One region of the Rahnella aquatilis CIP 78.65 genome, then DNA from elsewhere that is predicted to be linked to it. Evidence: predicted binding sites of a transcription regulator. Region 1 holds the regulator's gene; each other region holds the start of a gene.
The links. Region 1 encodes PhoB, which activates phosphate uptake and scavenging genes when phosphate is short. Its sites were predicted from a motif close to CTGTCATAAAACTGNCNNAT; they were not measured.
Positions count from the first base shown of each region.

Region 2: a site for PhoB is predicted at 3,031-3,050, ahead of RAHAQ2_RS12810 (phosphoethanolamine transferase). Genes of this name have one in related genera too.
Region 3: a site for PhoB is predicted at 1,617-1,636, ahead of pstS (phosphate ABC transporter substrate-binding protein PstS). Genes of this name have one in related genera too.

Region 1 covers NC_016818.1:3,684,548-3,690,093, forward strand. Annotated here, with positions in the region: gene phoR (phosphate regulon sensor histidine kinase PhoR) at 1-1,195, opposite strand, end outside; gene phoB (phosphate response regulator transcription factor PhoB) at 1,218-1,907, opposite strand; gene sbcD (exonuclease subunit SbcD) at 2,146-3,384, shown strand; gene sbcC (exonuclease subunit SbcC) at 3,381-5,546, shown strand, end outside.
Region 2 covers NC_016818.1:2,834,224-2,839,769, reverse strand. Annotated here, with positions in the region: gene RAHAQ2_RS12820 (phenolic acid decarboxylase) at 1-209, opposite strand, end outside; gene RAHAQ2_RS12815 (LysR family transcriptional regulator) at 352-1,248, shown strand; gene RAHAQ2_RS12810 (phosphoethanolamine transferase) at 1,285-2,919, opposite strand; gene lpxA (acyl-ACP--UDP-N-acetylglucosamine O-acyltransferase) at 3,271-4,068, shown strand; gene RAHAQ2_RS12800 (DUF2891 domain-containing protein) at 4,112-5,134, opposite strand; gene RAHAQ2_RS12795 (DUF979 domain-containing protein) at 5,147-5,546, opposite strand, start outside.
Region 3 covers NC_016818.1:4,841,806-4,847,351, forward strand. Annotated here, with positions in the region: gene glmS (glutamine--fructose-6-phosphate transaminase (isomerizing)) at 1-475, shown strand, start outside; gene rluF (23S rRNA pseudouridine(2604) synthase RluF) at 653-1,525, shown strand; gene pstS (phosphate ABC transporter substrate-binding protein PstS) at 1,742-2,782, shown strand; gene pstC (phosphate ABC transporter permease PstC) at 2,975-3,931, shown strand; gene pstA (phosphate ABC transporter permease PstA) at 3,933-4,820, shown strand; gene pstB (phosphate ABC transporter ATP-binding protein PstB) at 4,920-5,546, shown strand, end outside.

The DNA of each region.
Region 1 (5,546 bases):
TGAGCGCATGTTTGACGATCGCCAGCCCGAGGCCGCTGCCGCCGGTCTGGCGTGAGCGGGCTTTGTCAACGCGGTAGAAACGTTCGGTCAGGCGCGGCAGGTGCTGCGGCGCAATGCCCGGCCCGTTATCACTGATCTGGAACTGTGCGCCATGCGGCGTTTGCTGCCAGCTGACTTCAATCCGCGTACCGGCTGGCGTGTGGTTGACGGCGTTATACACCAGATTCGACACCGCGCTGCGCAACTGATCTTCATTACCAAAGACCTTCAGCTTGTCATTAATGCGAAACACCACTTCATGCCTGCCGTTGCTTAACGTTTGCACTTCACGTTCGAGCATACCGAGCATCACCGGAATATCGACTTTTTCATGCAAATCAATATTCGCTGAAGCTTCGATTTTCGACAGTGTCAGCAACTGTTTCACCAGCCCGTCCATCCGCCGCGTCTGTTCCTGCATGGTATCGAGCGCTTTGCTGCGAAAAGGCTCTTCCAGCTTGGCGTCTTCCATCATTTCCAGATACCCCTGCAAGACAGTCAGCGGCGTTCTCAGTTCATGACTGACGTTAGCGAAGAAGTTACGCCGCGCGCCTTCGAGCTGACGCATCTGGGTCACGTCGCGCGCGACCATCAGCAATTGCCCTTCGGAATAGGGCATGACGCGAAACTCGACGTAATGCTCATTATTGAGTTGCAGATTCAGCGCCCGGCTGAAATCGCGGGTCTGGATCCACAGCCGGAATTCCGGATAACGCAGCAGGTTGAAGATATGTTGTCCGTTATCCTCCGGCCAGCGGAAACCGAGCAAATCCTGCGCCAGCCCGTTGCACCAGAAAATATTGCCGTCTTCCGTGGTCAGCACCACAGCATCCGGCAGTGATTCGGCCCCGCTGCGAAAGCGTTTGATGAGCTGACCTAATTCGCGACGCCGGCGCCGGTTGCGCATCTGCATCTGGTTCAGCCCGTAAAACAGCGGCTCCCAGCTCCAGCGACCATTCGGCGGCGTAATGCTGCGGTCAAGCCACAACCAGTGTGAGAGTTTGAGCTGATTGTAATAATTCCAGCCCAGTGCCGCAGCCAGCGACACAAAAAGGAGCCAGCCGAAATGGCCGACGAAGATACCGAGAATTAACGCTGGCAGGCAAAAAAGAAATAATTCACCGGCCAATCGTTTCCATGACAAACGTTCTAGCACACAGATTCTCCGCTGTGAGGACTCAATAACGCGTTGAAAAACGGTATCCGGTACCGCGAACAGTCTGGATCATTCTGTCATGTCCGCTGGTTTCCAGCGCCTTACGCAAACGACGAATATGCACGTCTACCGTGCGATCTTCCACATAAACGTTAGTGCCCCAAACGTTATTGAGCAACTGTTCCCTGCTGTATACCCGTTCGGAATGGGTCATAAAGAAGTGTAATAACTTGAATTCGGTCGGCCCCATATCGAGCGCCTGCTCATTGGCCATCACACGGTGAGACGACGGATCCAGGCTTAAACCCTGCATGTCGATCACTTCTTCCACCGCCATTGGCGAGATGCGACGCATCACGGCTTTAATGCGGGCAACCAGTTCTTTCGGAGAAAACGGTTTGGTGATGTAATCATCGGCACCGACTTCAAGGCCGCGCACCCGATCTTCTTCTTCACCGCGTGCGGTCAACATCATCACCGGAATTTCGCGGGTCAGTGCTTCACGTTTAAGATGCTTAATAAACTGGATACCGGAACCGCCAGGTAACATCCAGTCGAGCAGGATCAGCTCAGGGTAAGGTTCAACAAGTTGCCCGATCGCTGAATCAAAATCCTCAGCTTCTACGGCCTGATAGCCATTTTGTTCCAGTACAAAACACACCATTTCACGGATTGGAGCTTCGTCTTCAACCACCAATATACGTCTAGCCATCGTAGGTCCTGCCAATAGGTTAGCGATCTTTTATTTGATTGCGGGCGCCATTATGCGTCAGTTTTGTGACAGATTTATGAATGAAAAGAATGGTTCATTACAGTCAACTATGACAGATACATTTCTTCTATTTAGCGGCCATCTTGCTGAAATTGGTCTGATTTATCGGGGACAGCTTCCCCCGCTGGCGTTTATACTTTGCCCCATCGTCGTCATCCAGGGTTCATACGGGAGTCTCATGCGCCTGATCCACACGTCAGACTGGCATCTCGGCCAGTACTTTTTCACTAAAAGCCGTGCAGCCGAACATCAGGCATTTTTGCGCTGGCTGACCGGTCAGGTGCAGCAACATCAGGTCGATGCCGTGATTGTCGCGGGCGATATTTTCGATACCGGATCGCCGCCCAGTTATGCCCGCGAATTGTATAACCGCTTCGTGGTGGAATTACAACACACCGGCTGCCAGCTGGTGGTGCTGGCGGGCAACCACGATTCCGTCGCCACACTCAATGAATCGCGCGAGCTACTTTCCTGCCTGAACACGCGGGTGATTGCTACCGTCGGTGAAAACCTTTCTGAACAGGTTTTAGTGCTCCGTCAGCGTGACGGAAAACCGGGCGCGGTACTGTGCGCCATCCCGTTTTTACGTCCGCGTGATCTGCTCGCCAGCCAGGCCGGTCAGTCCGGCAGCGACAAACAACTGGCGTTGCAGGAAGCCATCGCCGCGCATTATGACGCACTGTGGCAGGCCGCGCAGGCCAGACGTGACGAACTGGGCGTGCCGCTGCCCATTATTGCGACCGGCCATCTGACGACTGTCGGCGTCAGTACCTCTGATTCCGTGCGCGACATCTATATAGGCACGCTTGATGCGTTTCCGGCGCAGGCCTTTCCGCCGGTCGATTATGTGGCATTGGGGCATATTCACCGCGCGCAGTGCGTCGCCAAAACGCATCATATCCGTTACAGCGGCTCGCCGATTGCCCTGAGTTTTGACGAGCTGAGCAAGGCCAAAAGCGTATATCTGCTCGATTTCGACGGCGCAACGCTCAACACCATCGAGACACTGGAAATCCCCGTTTTCCAGCCAATGCAGATAATCAAAGGCTCGCTGGCGGAGATTGAAAAGCAACTGGCGCAGTTCGAAGGCGGCGATGCGCAAAAAACCGTCTGGCTGGATATCGAAGTCGCCACGCAGGATTACCTCAGTGATATTCAACGGCGCATTCAGGCGCTAACGGCCGATCTGCCGGTGGAAGTCGTATTGTTACGCCGCAGCAAAGAACAACGCATCAGCAGTATTGGGCAGCAGGAAAAAGAAACCCTCAGCGAACTGAGTGTCAGCGACGTCTTTGAACGGCGGCTGGCGCTGGAGCCGGCCCCTGATGAACCCCGTCAGGCGCGGATGCGCACATTGTTCGCGCAGGTTGTTGAACAGGTCACCAGCGGTCAGAGCGCGGAGGACAGCCCACGATGAAAATTCTCAGCCTTCGTTTAAAAAACCTGAACTCGCTGGAAGGCGAATGGAAAATTGATTTCACCGCCGAGCCGTTTGCCAGCAACGGATTATTCGCCATCACCGGCCCGACCGGCGCCGGGAAAACCACCCTGCTCGATGCTATTTGTCTGGCGCTTTATCATCAGACGCCACGGCTGAATATCACGCCAAGTCAGAACGAACTGATGACCCGCCACACTGCCGAATCACTGGCGGAAGTGGAGTTTGAAGTGAAAGGTGTGGGTTACCGCGCATTCTGGAGCCAGCGGCGTGCCAAAAATTCCCCTGACGGGAATCTGCAGGCACCGAAAGTCGAGCTGGCGTTACTGGCCGACGGCAAAATCCTGGCCGATAAAGTACGCGACAAACTCGACGCCATCGCCACCCTGACCGGGCTGGATTTTGGCCGTTTCACCAAATCGATGATGCTGTCTCAGGGGCAGTTCGCCGCGTTTCTGAATGCCGATGCCAATGACCGCGCCGAACTGCTGGAAGAACTGACCGGCACCGAAATTTACGGGTTGCTGTCTGAACGCGTGTTTGAACAACATAAAGAAGCGCGTATTGCGCTGGACGGCCTGCATCAGCGCATGGCCGGAATCGAACTGCTCAGCGAAGAGCAGCGCCAGACGCTGGAAGCGCAACGTGCTGAACTGAACGCGCAGGAAATCAGTCTCAGCCAGCAGGCGCAGCAACGCCAGCAGGATCTGAACTGGCTGCAACAATGGCAGCAGATGCAGCAAAAACAGCAGCAATTTCAGCAGCAACTGGCCGCCGCAGAGCAGGAAAATCTGGCCGCCGCGCCGCAGTTACAGCAACTGGCGCGCAGTGAACCGGCAGAAAAACTGCGTCCGTTACTCGTTGATCGCCAGCGTTGTCAGGACGAATCACAACGCCTTCAGCAATGGCTGACACAACTGACGCAGCAGCAGGAACAGCAGCTTGTGCAGCTGACGCCGCTGAAACAGGCGCAAGAACAGGCTCAAACGGCACGGCAGACACAGGCCGAAGAACAGCGCCGGATGCAGACGCTGATCGAAGAAAAAATCCTGCCGCTGGACGGCGAAATCACTCAATGGCGCAAATCGCTGGCGGAAACACAGCAGGCGGTGGGTGAGTCGCAGAAACAGGCCGCTGAACAAAGCGCGACGTTGCTGCAAATCACGGCGGAACGCCAGAAGCTGGATGAAGAAAGTCGTCAGCATCAGACCCGCCAGACCGCACTAACCGAAGCCCTTAACGCCGCACAGCAGCGCCAGACCGGACTGGAAAAGCAGCACCCGCTGGCGGCCTTGCAGAAACGGCAAAAGGAACTGATGCTGCTCAGGCCGGTGCGTCAGCAGTTGTTTTCACTCGCGCAAATTTTCCCGCAACTGAACCAGCGCGTGCAGCAACAACATAAAGATTTTGCGCAATATCAGACGCAACTGACAGAGGAAGAACAGCGCCTGGGTGCGATCCGCCAGCAATGCCAGAAACAGCTGGAACATCTGAATGACGTCAAAGCGCTGCATAAACAGGAAATGCTGATCGTCAGTCTCGAAGCCGAACGCGCGAATTTGCAAAGCGGCCAGGCCTGCCCGCTGTGCGGCTCGACATCACATCCGGCGGTTGAACACTATCAGGAGATCAAACCTTCTGAAACGGCGCAGCGCGTCGAGAAAATGCAACTGGAATTCGATGCGGCAAAAGCCAGCGGTATCGAACTGGCGGCGAAGATCAAAAACCTGAAAGAACAGCAAACGCGTCTGCAAACCCAGATGGAGCAGGATCAGCAGCAACTGAATGCGCATACCGCCAACTGGCAACAGCTCAGTACGCCGCTGAATCTGACATTTACGCTGCATGACACCGCCGACATCACACAATGGCTGACTGCCCGCGACGAAGAAGAGCAGCAGACTCAGGCACTGATCAGCCAGCATGAACAACTGACGCGGGAGCTGCAACAGGCCAAAGATGCGCTGACTGACGCCCTGAACCAGCAGCAGAAAGTCCGGCAGCAAAGTGCCTTGCTGACCGAACGCATTACCGGGCTGGAAGAGATGCAGGCGAAATCTCAGCAAGATCTTGTGCGGTTGCAAAAACAACTGACGGAGGGTGAAAAAAACCTTTCTGCGCTGAATGCCCTGCGTCTCGAG
Region 2 (5,546 bases), 850 kb from region 1:
GAAATTTTGTACACATCAGAAGCCACACGCACGATATAGGCTCTCTGGTCTTTCACCCAGCGGTTGCCGACCAGCCCGCTGTGAATGCGATAATCCAGCGTCTCAGCATTTTTCACATAGATTTCATAATTCCAGCCGTTGTCGTAAGTGTAAACAATGTGTTTACCGATAAAATTGCTCAGGTCATGTTTATCAAAGCTGCTCATGATAATTCTCCTTAATGATGTGTCGCAGGAAACGTGCTGTTTCGATAGAGAGATATTACCCGCTAAAAAATTGATAAAAAAACGCTAATTTCAGATGAAAATAATCTAAAATTCCGATGTGTTTTTTTCTGAAGGAGTTAACAGTATGCCACTTCCCCGGACCACACTTGAGCAGTGGGTGGTATTACAAACGGTCATTGAACAGGGGAGTTATGCGCTGGCGGCGCGGGTGCTGAACCGCAGCCAGTCTTCTGTCAGTTATGCCCTGAGCGGATTGCAGGAGCGTCTTGGCCTGCCGTTGCTGGAAATTCATGGCCGCAAAGCCACCCTGACCGAACAGGGGCGGGCGTTGCTGATGCAGGCAACGCCGTTGATTTCCGCCTTTTTGCAACTTGAGCACCGTGCTGCCGGGCTGAAAGGCGGAACGCGAACCGAACTGAGCCTGGTTGTCGACAGCGTTTTTCCCAAATACCGTTTGTTTCGCGCGCTCAAAAATTTTCAGCAGCAGTTTCCCGATACCCGGGTACATCTGACGGAAATTCTGCGCGGCGAAAGTCTTGAGCAATTAAATGAACGATCAGCCGATTTATACATCACCACGCTGGCACCGGAAAATGCGATACAGGGCCGTTTCCTGCTTGACGTGGATTTTGTACCGGTGGCGAAAAGCGATCATCCGCTGATGGGTCTCGCCGTTCCGCTGACCGCAGAGGATCTGGCACGTTTCCCGCTGATAAGCGTGGCCGACCGGCACTCGCCGCATGCAGAAAATGTACGCTCCGGCCCCGTGGCCAACTGGACATTCACCACCGTCGGGGCAGCGATGGAAGCGATTGCGGTGGGTGTAGGGTACGGCTGGCTGCCGCTGGAAAGTGTGGAAAAAGCGCTGGAGAGCGGTTTGCTCCGTCGTCTGGAATTAGCCGCGAGAACGGTACGGCAGACGGCTCTGTATATGGTGATGGATAATGAATCGGAGAGGTTCGATAAAACGGTCAGCGCACTGGCACAAAGCATACTGAAGGAGTGCGGTTTGCTGCCATAACGTTCAGGCAGCAAACCGTTTCAACAGGAGGCGTAATTACTTTTGTGATGTCCGGCAGGTCGCCAGAATATCCAGTTGCGGATCCCGTTCTGAGGTCTGTACGTCCATCGCGCTCAGTACCGTGTGGAACAGGTTATCCTGCGAAACGTCTTTGTTCGCGGCATTAGATTTCAGGCATTGCATATCTATTCCCTGCGCTTTGACATAGCCTTCTGACAGCCAGAACAGCATCGGCACGTGGGTCTGTTGCGCCGGTGCCACGCTGTAAGGCGTGCCGTGAAGATACAGGCCATTTTCACCTAAAGATTCACCATGGTCAGAAAGATAAATCACTGCCACGTTGTACTTATCCTGATACTGCTCCGCTTTTTCAATCACCTGCGACACCGTGTAATCTGTGTAAAGCAGCGTATTGTCATAGGTATTCACCAGTTGTTCCTGCGAACAGTTCTCAATGTCGCTGCGCGGGCAGTCTGGCATAAACTTGCGGAATTCCGGCGGATAGCGTTTGTAATACGTCGGGCCGTGGCTGCCGATCAAATGTAAGCCGATCAGCGTATTTTTGCCGTCCGTCTTGATGTCATCATCGATATTTTGCATCAGTGCCATGTCGTAGCAGGTATCACCATCACAATATTTCCCGTCCTTTTGGGTATCTATGGTGATGTTTGGCACCCGGTCGCATACGCCTTTACAGCCTTCATCATTGTCTTTCCAGAACACCGAAACCCCGGCTTTATGCAGGATATCCAGCAGGCCTTCACTGTTACGGGCGCGGTTGGCATCGTAGCGGGTGCGCTTCATATCCGAGAACATGCACGGCACAGAAATGGCCGTCGCCGTGCCGCATGATGTCATTTTATTAAAGAACACCACGTCCGGAATAGCCTGTGTGTACTGATTAGTCGGTCTGGCGTAACCCTCAAACGACTGGTTTTGCGCCCGCGCCGTTTCTCCAATCACCAGGAACACCAGATTCGGTTTTTGCCCCGGTTGCTGCACCAGTTTTGCATCGTTGCCAATAGTCTGGAACGGTATTTTCGGCGTGAAGTAACGGTGATTCACGTACTGGAACGCGCTGTAAAGATAGTTCGTCGGCACGATTTCCAGATTCAGGGTGCGGTTGTTACGGCCCACGGAGGCATAATCTTTGTAGAAAACCCCGGCGACGGAGGCCACGACCAGCAATGAAATGATCATCGACACCAGACGGACACCCAGACGGCGCAGTGGCGTTTTTTCATAGCTGACCGGCGTCAGGAAAAGCAAAATAGCGGGCAAAACGCCGGTGAAGACAAACCACAGCACCACTTTCAGATTCAGGTAAGACGACGCTTCAGCCGACTGCGTCTCAAGAATATTTTCAATCATGCCGCGGTCAAAGACGACCTGGAAGGTCATCATCGCAAAACTGGCAAGAGCACTGACCGGCAGCACAATAATAAAGAAAGGTTTAAGCAACGGACGGAAGCTGAAAGGGGTGAACACAAAGTTCAGTGCGGCGAACAGCGCGACCGGAATGCTCAGGGCAAAGGCCAGGCTGTAGGCGGGGAGTGCATGTAAGATACGGTAAAAGTGCAGTAAAATCGGCAGGTTAACAACAAACGTAAAATACAGGGTCAGCAGTAAAGTCAGCGTAAAATAACTGATCTTCGGGAATATATTGCGCAATGAAAACTCCCAACAGAATGACGGTAGCAGCGTTGATGTGAGGGAAACATAACGTATAGAAATGAATGATCAATATAATAGTCATTCAAGCTTAAGAAAGCCTTAATCTGCCTGTCATAAAATTTTCATCATGTAGCATTTCCGAAAAGGTTCAGAAAATAAATAAAATATAAGAGACCGTCTTTTTGACCCTGAAGCCTTATGCTAGGCGGCGTAGCGATGTGAATGTTCAAAGAAACACTCCCTTGTTTAAACCTCTCTGAGTGCGTTTCCCTCCGCTCATTTTGATCTTTCCCTGATTATGCCTGACCGGTTTAATTCACCACTGACTGCCTGCTGGCTGTCAGAAGGATGTTTGTGTTGATTTCATCTTCGGCCACAATTGCGGCCAGCAGTATCATAGAGCCAGGTGTCATTATCGGCCCGCGAGTGGTTATCGGGCCTTTCTGTCTTATTTCCGCCGGTGTGCAAATCGGCGAAGGAACCCACATTTCTTCTCATGTCGTCATCAACGGCAATACCAAAATTGGCACGGATAACCAGATTGGCATGGCCTCGTCCATTGGCGAAGTCAGTCAGGATTTGAAATACGCCGGAGAAGAGACCGGGCTGGAAATCGGCAATGGAAACCAGATTGGCTGCCACGCCACATTACATCGCGGTACCGCGCAGGGCGGCGGCATGACGCGGATAGGGGATCTGAATGTTTTTGAACGGGGCGTGCACCTTGGCCATGATTGTCAGGTGGGAAATGCCACGTTTATCGGCGAACACAGTGCGCTGGCAGGGCATGTTGTATTAGGCAATGATGCGCGGATTGATGCCCTGAGCGCAGTGCATCAATTTTGTATTATTGGCGCAGGTGCCCATCTTCTTGCCAATACTTGCGTGGTGCAGGACGTTCCACCGTTTGTGATGGCAGGTGGAAATCGTGCGGTACCTAAAGGGATAAACGAGCAGACAGCAGATTTTTGCCAGGCTGGCAGTACGCAGCAAAACATCATCCGCTATCTGTACGATTTGCTTTATCACCAGCAGGAAGGAGTGGAACGTGTGAAGTCAGAAATTGAGCGGCTCAGCGCGGAATATCCATTACTGTGCCACTTCAATACTTTTTTCCTTCGTTCGGCGCGCGGGATCATTCGCTAACGACTCCACGACAGTCCTGCGGCTAAACAGAGGAAGAGGGCTGTCAGGCGTCAAGTGCTAACAGGGCAAAGGTTGCCAGCCAGTGTTCGCCCATGTAGGTGCTGTCAAGGTGGTTCAGCGCGCTGTGCAGATGTGCTTCTGCCGTCTGACGCAGCAAAACCACACGCGGATCGCCCGCTGGCAGCGCAGAGGCCAGAGAACGCTGGCACCAGGCGCGGCTGAGATTCAGCCCGTCCAGATGGCCAATTTTACCGTCGCTGCGGTCAGTGACCGTGGCGGGGGTAAACAGTGTTGCGGGCTGGCTGTGAGCCAGATCCGGCAGAAAACGGCCAAACCAGGTCACAAACGCTTCGGCCGGTAATACGCGGCGCATCAGTTCAGCCTCCATCAGGGATGGCGAAAGGAATTCATCACCGCCCGGTTCCCACGCCTGACAATGCACATCTTCCAGATGCCATCGCAGCGCCGTCTCTTCAATCAGTTCCGCCAGTTTGTGATGCTTAACGCAGCGGGCATAATCAAGCGTTAACGCCAGTGCAAAGGCGGTGTTGAAATGGCTGCCGACCCGCAGGGGATAGGTCGCCTTTGGCAGAAACACGCTAAAACTCTTTTCGAAAAACCGGCTCACAGGTGCCAGCGTGTTCGCCCATTCAGCAGCCTGCGGCATGTCCATCTCATGCAATTGCTGGCTCAGCGCCAGAAACCATGCCCAGCCATACGGCCGTTCAAATCCGGCATGTTGCGGCTGTTGCAGATAAGCCATTTCACCGGCGACATTTTCTGATGTGAAATGCTGGCCGATCACCGCAATGATTTTTTCAGCTTCCGGTAATTGCGGAAAACGATCCAGCAGACGCAGCAACAGCCAGTATCCGTGCACGCAGGAATGCCAGTCATAGCTGCCGTAAAAGATCGGATGTAACTGGCGTGGCGTTTGTGCATCCGCCGCGCTGCTCATGGCATGCATGAGTTTGTTCGGAAATTCACGCGTCAAATGGTTCAGTGCCAGTGAGGCAAAGCGGGACGCCATTTCCGGCGTCAGTGTGGTACGTTGTTGCGTCGTCATCGCCTTTCCTTATCAGAAACGGAACACAAAGAAATACATAAACGCGGTATTCACCAGCAACAGCAATACACCGGTTTTCCACTGCGCTTTGATCACGCCATTTTTGTCCTGCAATTCCAGCAGCGCCGCAGGAACGATATTAAAATTGGCCGCCATCGGGGTCATTAAGGTGCCGCAGAAACCGGACAACATGCCGATCGCGCCCATAATTGCCGGATTCCCGTCCAACTGGTTGACGATAAGTGGCAGCCCGATCCCCGCGGTCATGACCGGGAAGGCGGCAAAACCGTTTCCCATAATCATCGTGAAAAGCGCCATGCCGAAGGTATAGGCAATCACAATCGCCAGGGGTGATCCGAGCGGAATGATGTTTTTGACCAGCTCCGACACCACGCCACCGACTCCCGCCAGT
Region 3 (5,546 bases), 1.2 Mb from region 1:
TAAAACCATCGAAACGCTGGCGGAAGGTTTCTCTGATAAACATCACGCCCTGTTCCTTGGCCGTGGCGATCAATACCCGATCGCAATGGAAGGTGCGCTGAAGCTGAAAGAGATTTCTTATATTCACGCGGAAGCCTATGCGGCGGGCGAGCTGAAACATGGCCCGCTGGCATTGATTGATGCGGATATGCCGGTGATCGTGGTAGCGCCAAACAACGAACTGCTGGAAAAACTGAAATCGAATATCGAAGAGGTGCGCGCCCGTGGCGGCCTGCTGTATGTCTTTGCCGATCAGGACGCGGGTTTTATCGACAGCGAAGGCATGAAGATTATTCAACTGCCACACGTTGAAGAAATTGTCGCTCCGATTTTCTACACCGTTCCGCTCCAGTTGCTGTCCTACTACGTTGCCCTGATTAAAGGCACCGACGTCGACCAGCCACGTAATCTGGCGAAATCTGTGACTGTCGAATAAGACTGTCCGGTTTTAGCTATGCGATATAGAAGCGCCTCCCGGGGCGCTTTTCTATTTCCAGAATGTTGTTGCCTGATCCCCTCTTTGCCAGTAGCCGGTCACGATTCTCTTCTCTCAGGCTTCGTAACCCGCCCCGGATAAGGTATAGTTCGCGTTTTTCTGAAGGTACCCCGCTGAATGCTGACCAACTCCTCCATTCGTCTCAACAAATACATTAGCGAGAGCGGTATCTGCTCGCGCCGTGATGCCGATCGTTACATCGAACAGGGAAATGTTTTTATCAACGGCAGGCGTGCTGCGGTGGGGGCTCAGGTGTTTGCCGGCGATGTGGTGAAAGTGAATGGTCAGCTTATCGAGCCGCGTGATGAAGAAGATCTGGTGCTCATTGCGCTGAACAAGCCTGTAGGCATTATCACGACGATGGAGGAAGGTGAGCGCGACAACATCCGTGATTTCGTTAATCACAGTAAACGCGTCTTCCCGATTGGCCGTCTGGATAAAGATTCGCAGGGTCTGATTTTACTGACCAATCATGGCGATCTGGTCAACAAAATCCTGCGTGCCGGTAACGACCACGAAAAAGAATATATTGTGACTGTCAATAAACCGATTACTGACGAGTTTATTGCCGGTATGGGCGCGGGTGTACCGATGCTCGGCACCGTGACCAAAAAATGCAAAGTGAAGAAAGAAGCACCGATGGTGTTTCGCATTACGCTGGTGCAGGGGCTTAACCGCCAGATCCGCCGCATGACTAAGCATTTTGGTTTCGAAGTCACTAAGCTTGAACGTGTGCGTATTATGAACATCAATCTGAAAGGATTACCGCTGGGTGAATGGCGTGATCTGACCGATGATGAACTGATCGAATTATTTAAGCTGATTGAAAACTCGTCGTCTGAAGACAAGCCGGCGAAAAAAGTGCAATCAAAACCTGTTCAGGCTAAAAAACCGGCTGTCACTAAAACGAAAAACAGCGAAAAACCTGACGCTAATTCCGCATCCCGTAAGCGTTTTGCCCAGCCTGGCCGTAAGAAGAAGGGGCGTTAATTTCCCCGCTTTTCATTACCCGCCGGTGTAATAACCGGCATTTTTTGCTTAAAACCCCCGCATTTTGCCCGTATAGCTTGAATTGTGACCGGTGTCATAAAACTGTCATATTACGTACATTTTACTGTCACTAAACTGTCCTATTTTCCTCCTGTGCCAAACACTTTAATTAACGTCGACATCAGTCGGGAAGTTTAAAACCACCAGGAGTGGAACATGAAATTGATGCGTAACACCGTCGCCGGTCTTGTAGCAGCGACTTTCTCCCTCACAGCAATGTCTGCTTTCGCTGCCACTAGCCTGACTGGCGCTGGCGGTACCTTCCCAGCACCTGTCTACGCTAAGTGGGCTGATGCCTACCAGAAAGCAACCGGTACTCAGGTTAACTATCAGGGCATCGGTTCTTCCGGCGGCGTAAAACAGATCATCGCCAAAACTGTTGACTTCGGCGCATCTGATGCACCGATGAAAGAAGAAGATCTGAATAAAAACGGTCTGTTCCAGTTTCCTACCGTGATCGGCGGCGTGGTTCTGGCGGTGAATATCCCGGGCATCAAATCAGGTCAGCTGACTCTGGATGGCGCAACGCTGGGTGACATTTATCTCGGTAAAATCAAAAAGTGGAACGACGCGGCGATCACTAAGCTGAACCCGGGCGTGAAACTGCCAGACACCAACATCGCGGTGGTTCGCCGTGCTGACGGTTCCGGTACTTCCTTCGTATTCACCAGCTATCTGGCGAAAGTGAACAGCGAGTGGAAAGACAAAATCGGTGCGGGTTCTACTGTGAACTGGCCAACGGGTCTCGGCGGCAAAGGCAATGACGGCGTGGCCGCATTCGTACAGCGTCTGCCAGGTTCAATCGGTTACGTAGAATATGCTTATGCTAAGCAAAACAATCTGGCTTACACCAAGCTGGTAGATGCAGACGGCAAAGCCATCAGCCCGACGGAAGAATCTTTCAGTGCAGCCGCTAAAGGCGCTGACTGGAGCAAAACTTTTGCTCAGGATCTGACCAATCAGAAAGGTGATAATGCGTGGCCAATCAGCTCCACCACCTTCATCCTGATTTATAAAGACCAGCAAGATGCAGCGAAGGGCACTGAAGTGCTGAAGTTCTTCGACTGGGCTTACAAAAACGGCAACAAACTGACGACTGATTTGGATTACGCCGCGCTGCCAGCTTCTGTTGTAGAACAGATCCGTGCAGCCTGGAAAACCAATATCAAAGACAGCAGCGGCAAAGCACTGTACTAGGAATACCCGTCATACCTGAAGCTGCACCGGCGTTAGCTGCGCTCGTTCACCCGAATCACTGACTTAAGTCAGTGATTCGGGATTCACTTGCTTGCTGCCTTGGTGCAACTCCAGTTATTTTGGGTATAGTAACTCTGCTTCATTCCCTCTCCGGCCGGGGAGGGAATTAAATCTGAATTAAAAGAGAGTGGTATGGCTGAATACAAGCCGGCTATCAAGGCACCTGGCAAAAACGGTGACATCCTCTTCGGCGCGCTGGTTAAACTGGCAGCGCTGATAGTGCTATTTATGCTGGGCGGCATTATCGTCTCGCTGTTTATTGCTTCCCTGCCGAGCATTGAAAAGTTCGGATTGTCCTTCCTGTGGACGAAAACCTGGGATGCCCCGAATCAGCAATTTGGTGCACTGGTACCGATTTACGGGACGGTGGTCACTTCCATTATTGCCTTGCTGATTGCTGTTCCCGTCAGCTTTGGTATCGCACTATTCCTCACCGAGCTGGCACCGAACTGGATGAAACGCCCGCTGGGGATTGCTATTGAACTGCTGGCGGCGATCCCCAGTATTGTTTATGGCATGTGGGGTCTGTTCGTTTTCGCCCCGCTGTTCGCGCAGTATTTCCAGACGCCATTGGGCGACGTGCTTTCCGGCATCCCGATTGTTGGCGCGCTGTTCGCCGGGCCGGGGTTCGGTATCGGTATTCTGGCAGCAGGCGTCATTCTCGCCATTATGATCATCCCGTACATCGCTTCCGTCATGCGTGATGTATTCGAGCAAACGCCGGTGATGATGAAAGAATCTGCTTACGGCATTGGCTGTACTACGTGGGAAGTGATCTGGCGCATCGTGCTGCCGTTCACCAAAAACGGGGTGATTGGCGGCGTGATGCTAGGTCTGGGACGCGCACTTGGCGAAACCATGGCGGTGACCTTCATTATCGGTAACACCTACCAGCTCGACAGCGCATCGCTGTACGCGCCGGGCAACAGTATTACCTCCGCACTGGCGAACGAATTTGCCGAAGCGGAAGCCGGTCTCCACACTTCTGCGTTGATGGAACTGGGGCTGATCCTGTTCGTCATCACCTTTATTGTTCTGGCGCTGTCGAAAGTGATGATCCTGCGTCTGGCTAAGAAAGAGGGCCGTTAAGATGACGACACTCGAAATGCAAAGTAACCCAGCATTACTGGAATCGCGTCGAAAACGTCAGGCGTGGCGCCGTCAGAAAAACCGTCTGGCACTGATGGTCTCCATGCTGACCATGGCGTTTGGCCTGTTCTGGCTGGTGTGGATCCTGTTCACCACTATCGTTAAAGGTGTTGACGGGATGTCGCTGGCGCTGTTCACAGAAAACACCCCACCACCGAATACGGCGGGCGGCGGTCTGGCGAATGCCATTGCGGGCAGCGGATTACTGATTTTATGGGCCACGGTGATTGGTACGCCACTGGGCGTGATGGCAGGGATTTATCTCGCTGAATATGGACGTAAATCCTGGCTGGCTGAATTCATTCGTTTCATTAACGACATTCTGCTCTCCGCGCCATCCATCGTTGTGGGCTTGTTTGTGTACACCATCATGGTGGCAAAAATGGGTCATTTTTCCGGCTGGGCGGGTGTGCTGGCGCTGGCGCTGTTACAGATCCCCATTGTTATCCGTACCACGGAAAATATGCTCAAACTGGTGCCGGACAGCCTGCGTGAAGCGGCTTACGCGCTGGGTACGCCGAAGTGGAAAATGATTTCGGCCATCACACTGAAAGCTTCGGTTTCCGGCATTATCACCGGGATCCTGCTGGCAATTGCCCGTATTGCCGGTGAAACTGCGCCGCTGCTGTTTACGTCGCTCTCCAACCAGTTCTGGAGCACCGACATGATGCAGCCTATTGCTAACCTGCCTGTCACTATCTTTAAGTTTGCGATGAGCCCGTTCGGTGAATGGCAACAACTGGCCTGGGCAGGCGTGCTGCTGATTACGGTTTGCGTACTGCTGCTTAACATTCTGGCGCGTGTGATTTTCGCCCCGAAAAAGCAATAAGTTAATTCATTATTGATGGCAGACGATAGCGGCTGTTGTCACTGTTTACCCGGCGTCGCCCTGCGGCGCGCGAAAAAGAGAGATGTCTTAATGAGTCGAATGACTGACGCATCCAACAGCAAAATTCAGGTTCGCGATCTGAACTTTTATTACGGCAAATTCCACGCGCTGAAAAATATTTCCCTGGATATTGCTAAGAACGAGGTCACGGCATTCATCGGCCCTTCAGGTTGTGGTAAATCCACGCTGCTGCGTACGTTTAACAAAATGTACCAGCTGTATCCGGAACAGCACGCTGAGGGTGAAATCCTGCTTGATGGTGAAAACATTCTGGTTGATAAGCAGGATATCGCGCTGTTACGCGCTAAAGTTGGCATGGTCTTCCAGAAACCAACGCCATTCCCGATGTCGATTTACGACAATATCGCGTTCGGTGTCCGTCTGTTTGAAAAGCTGTCCCGCACGGATATGGACGAGCGTGTGCAATGGGCGCTGACCAAAGCCGCACTGTGGAATGAATCCAAAGACAAGCTGCACCAGAGTGGTTACAGCTTGTCCGGCGGCCAGCAACAGCGTTTGTGCATCGCACGCGGTATCGCCATCCGCCCTGACGTTCTGCTGCTCGATGAACCTTGCTCCGCACTCGATCCGATTTCTACCGGCCGTATCGAAGAGCTGATCACCGAGCTAAAATCTGATTACACCGTGGTGATCGTGACCCACAAC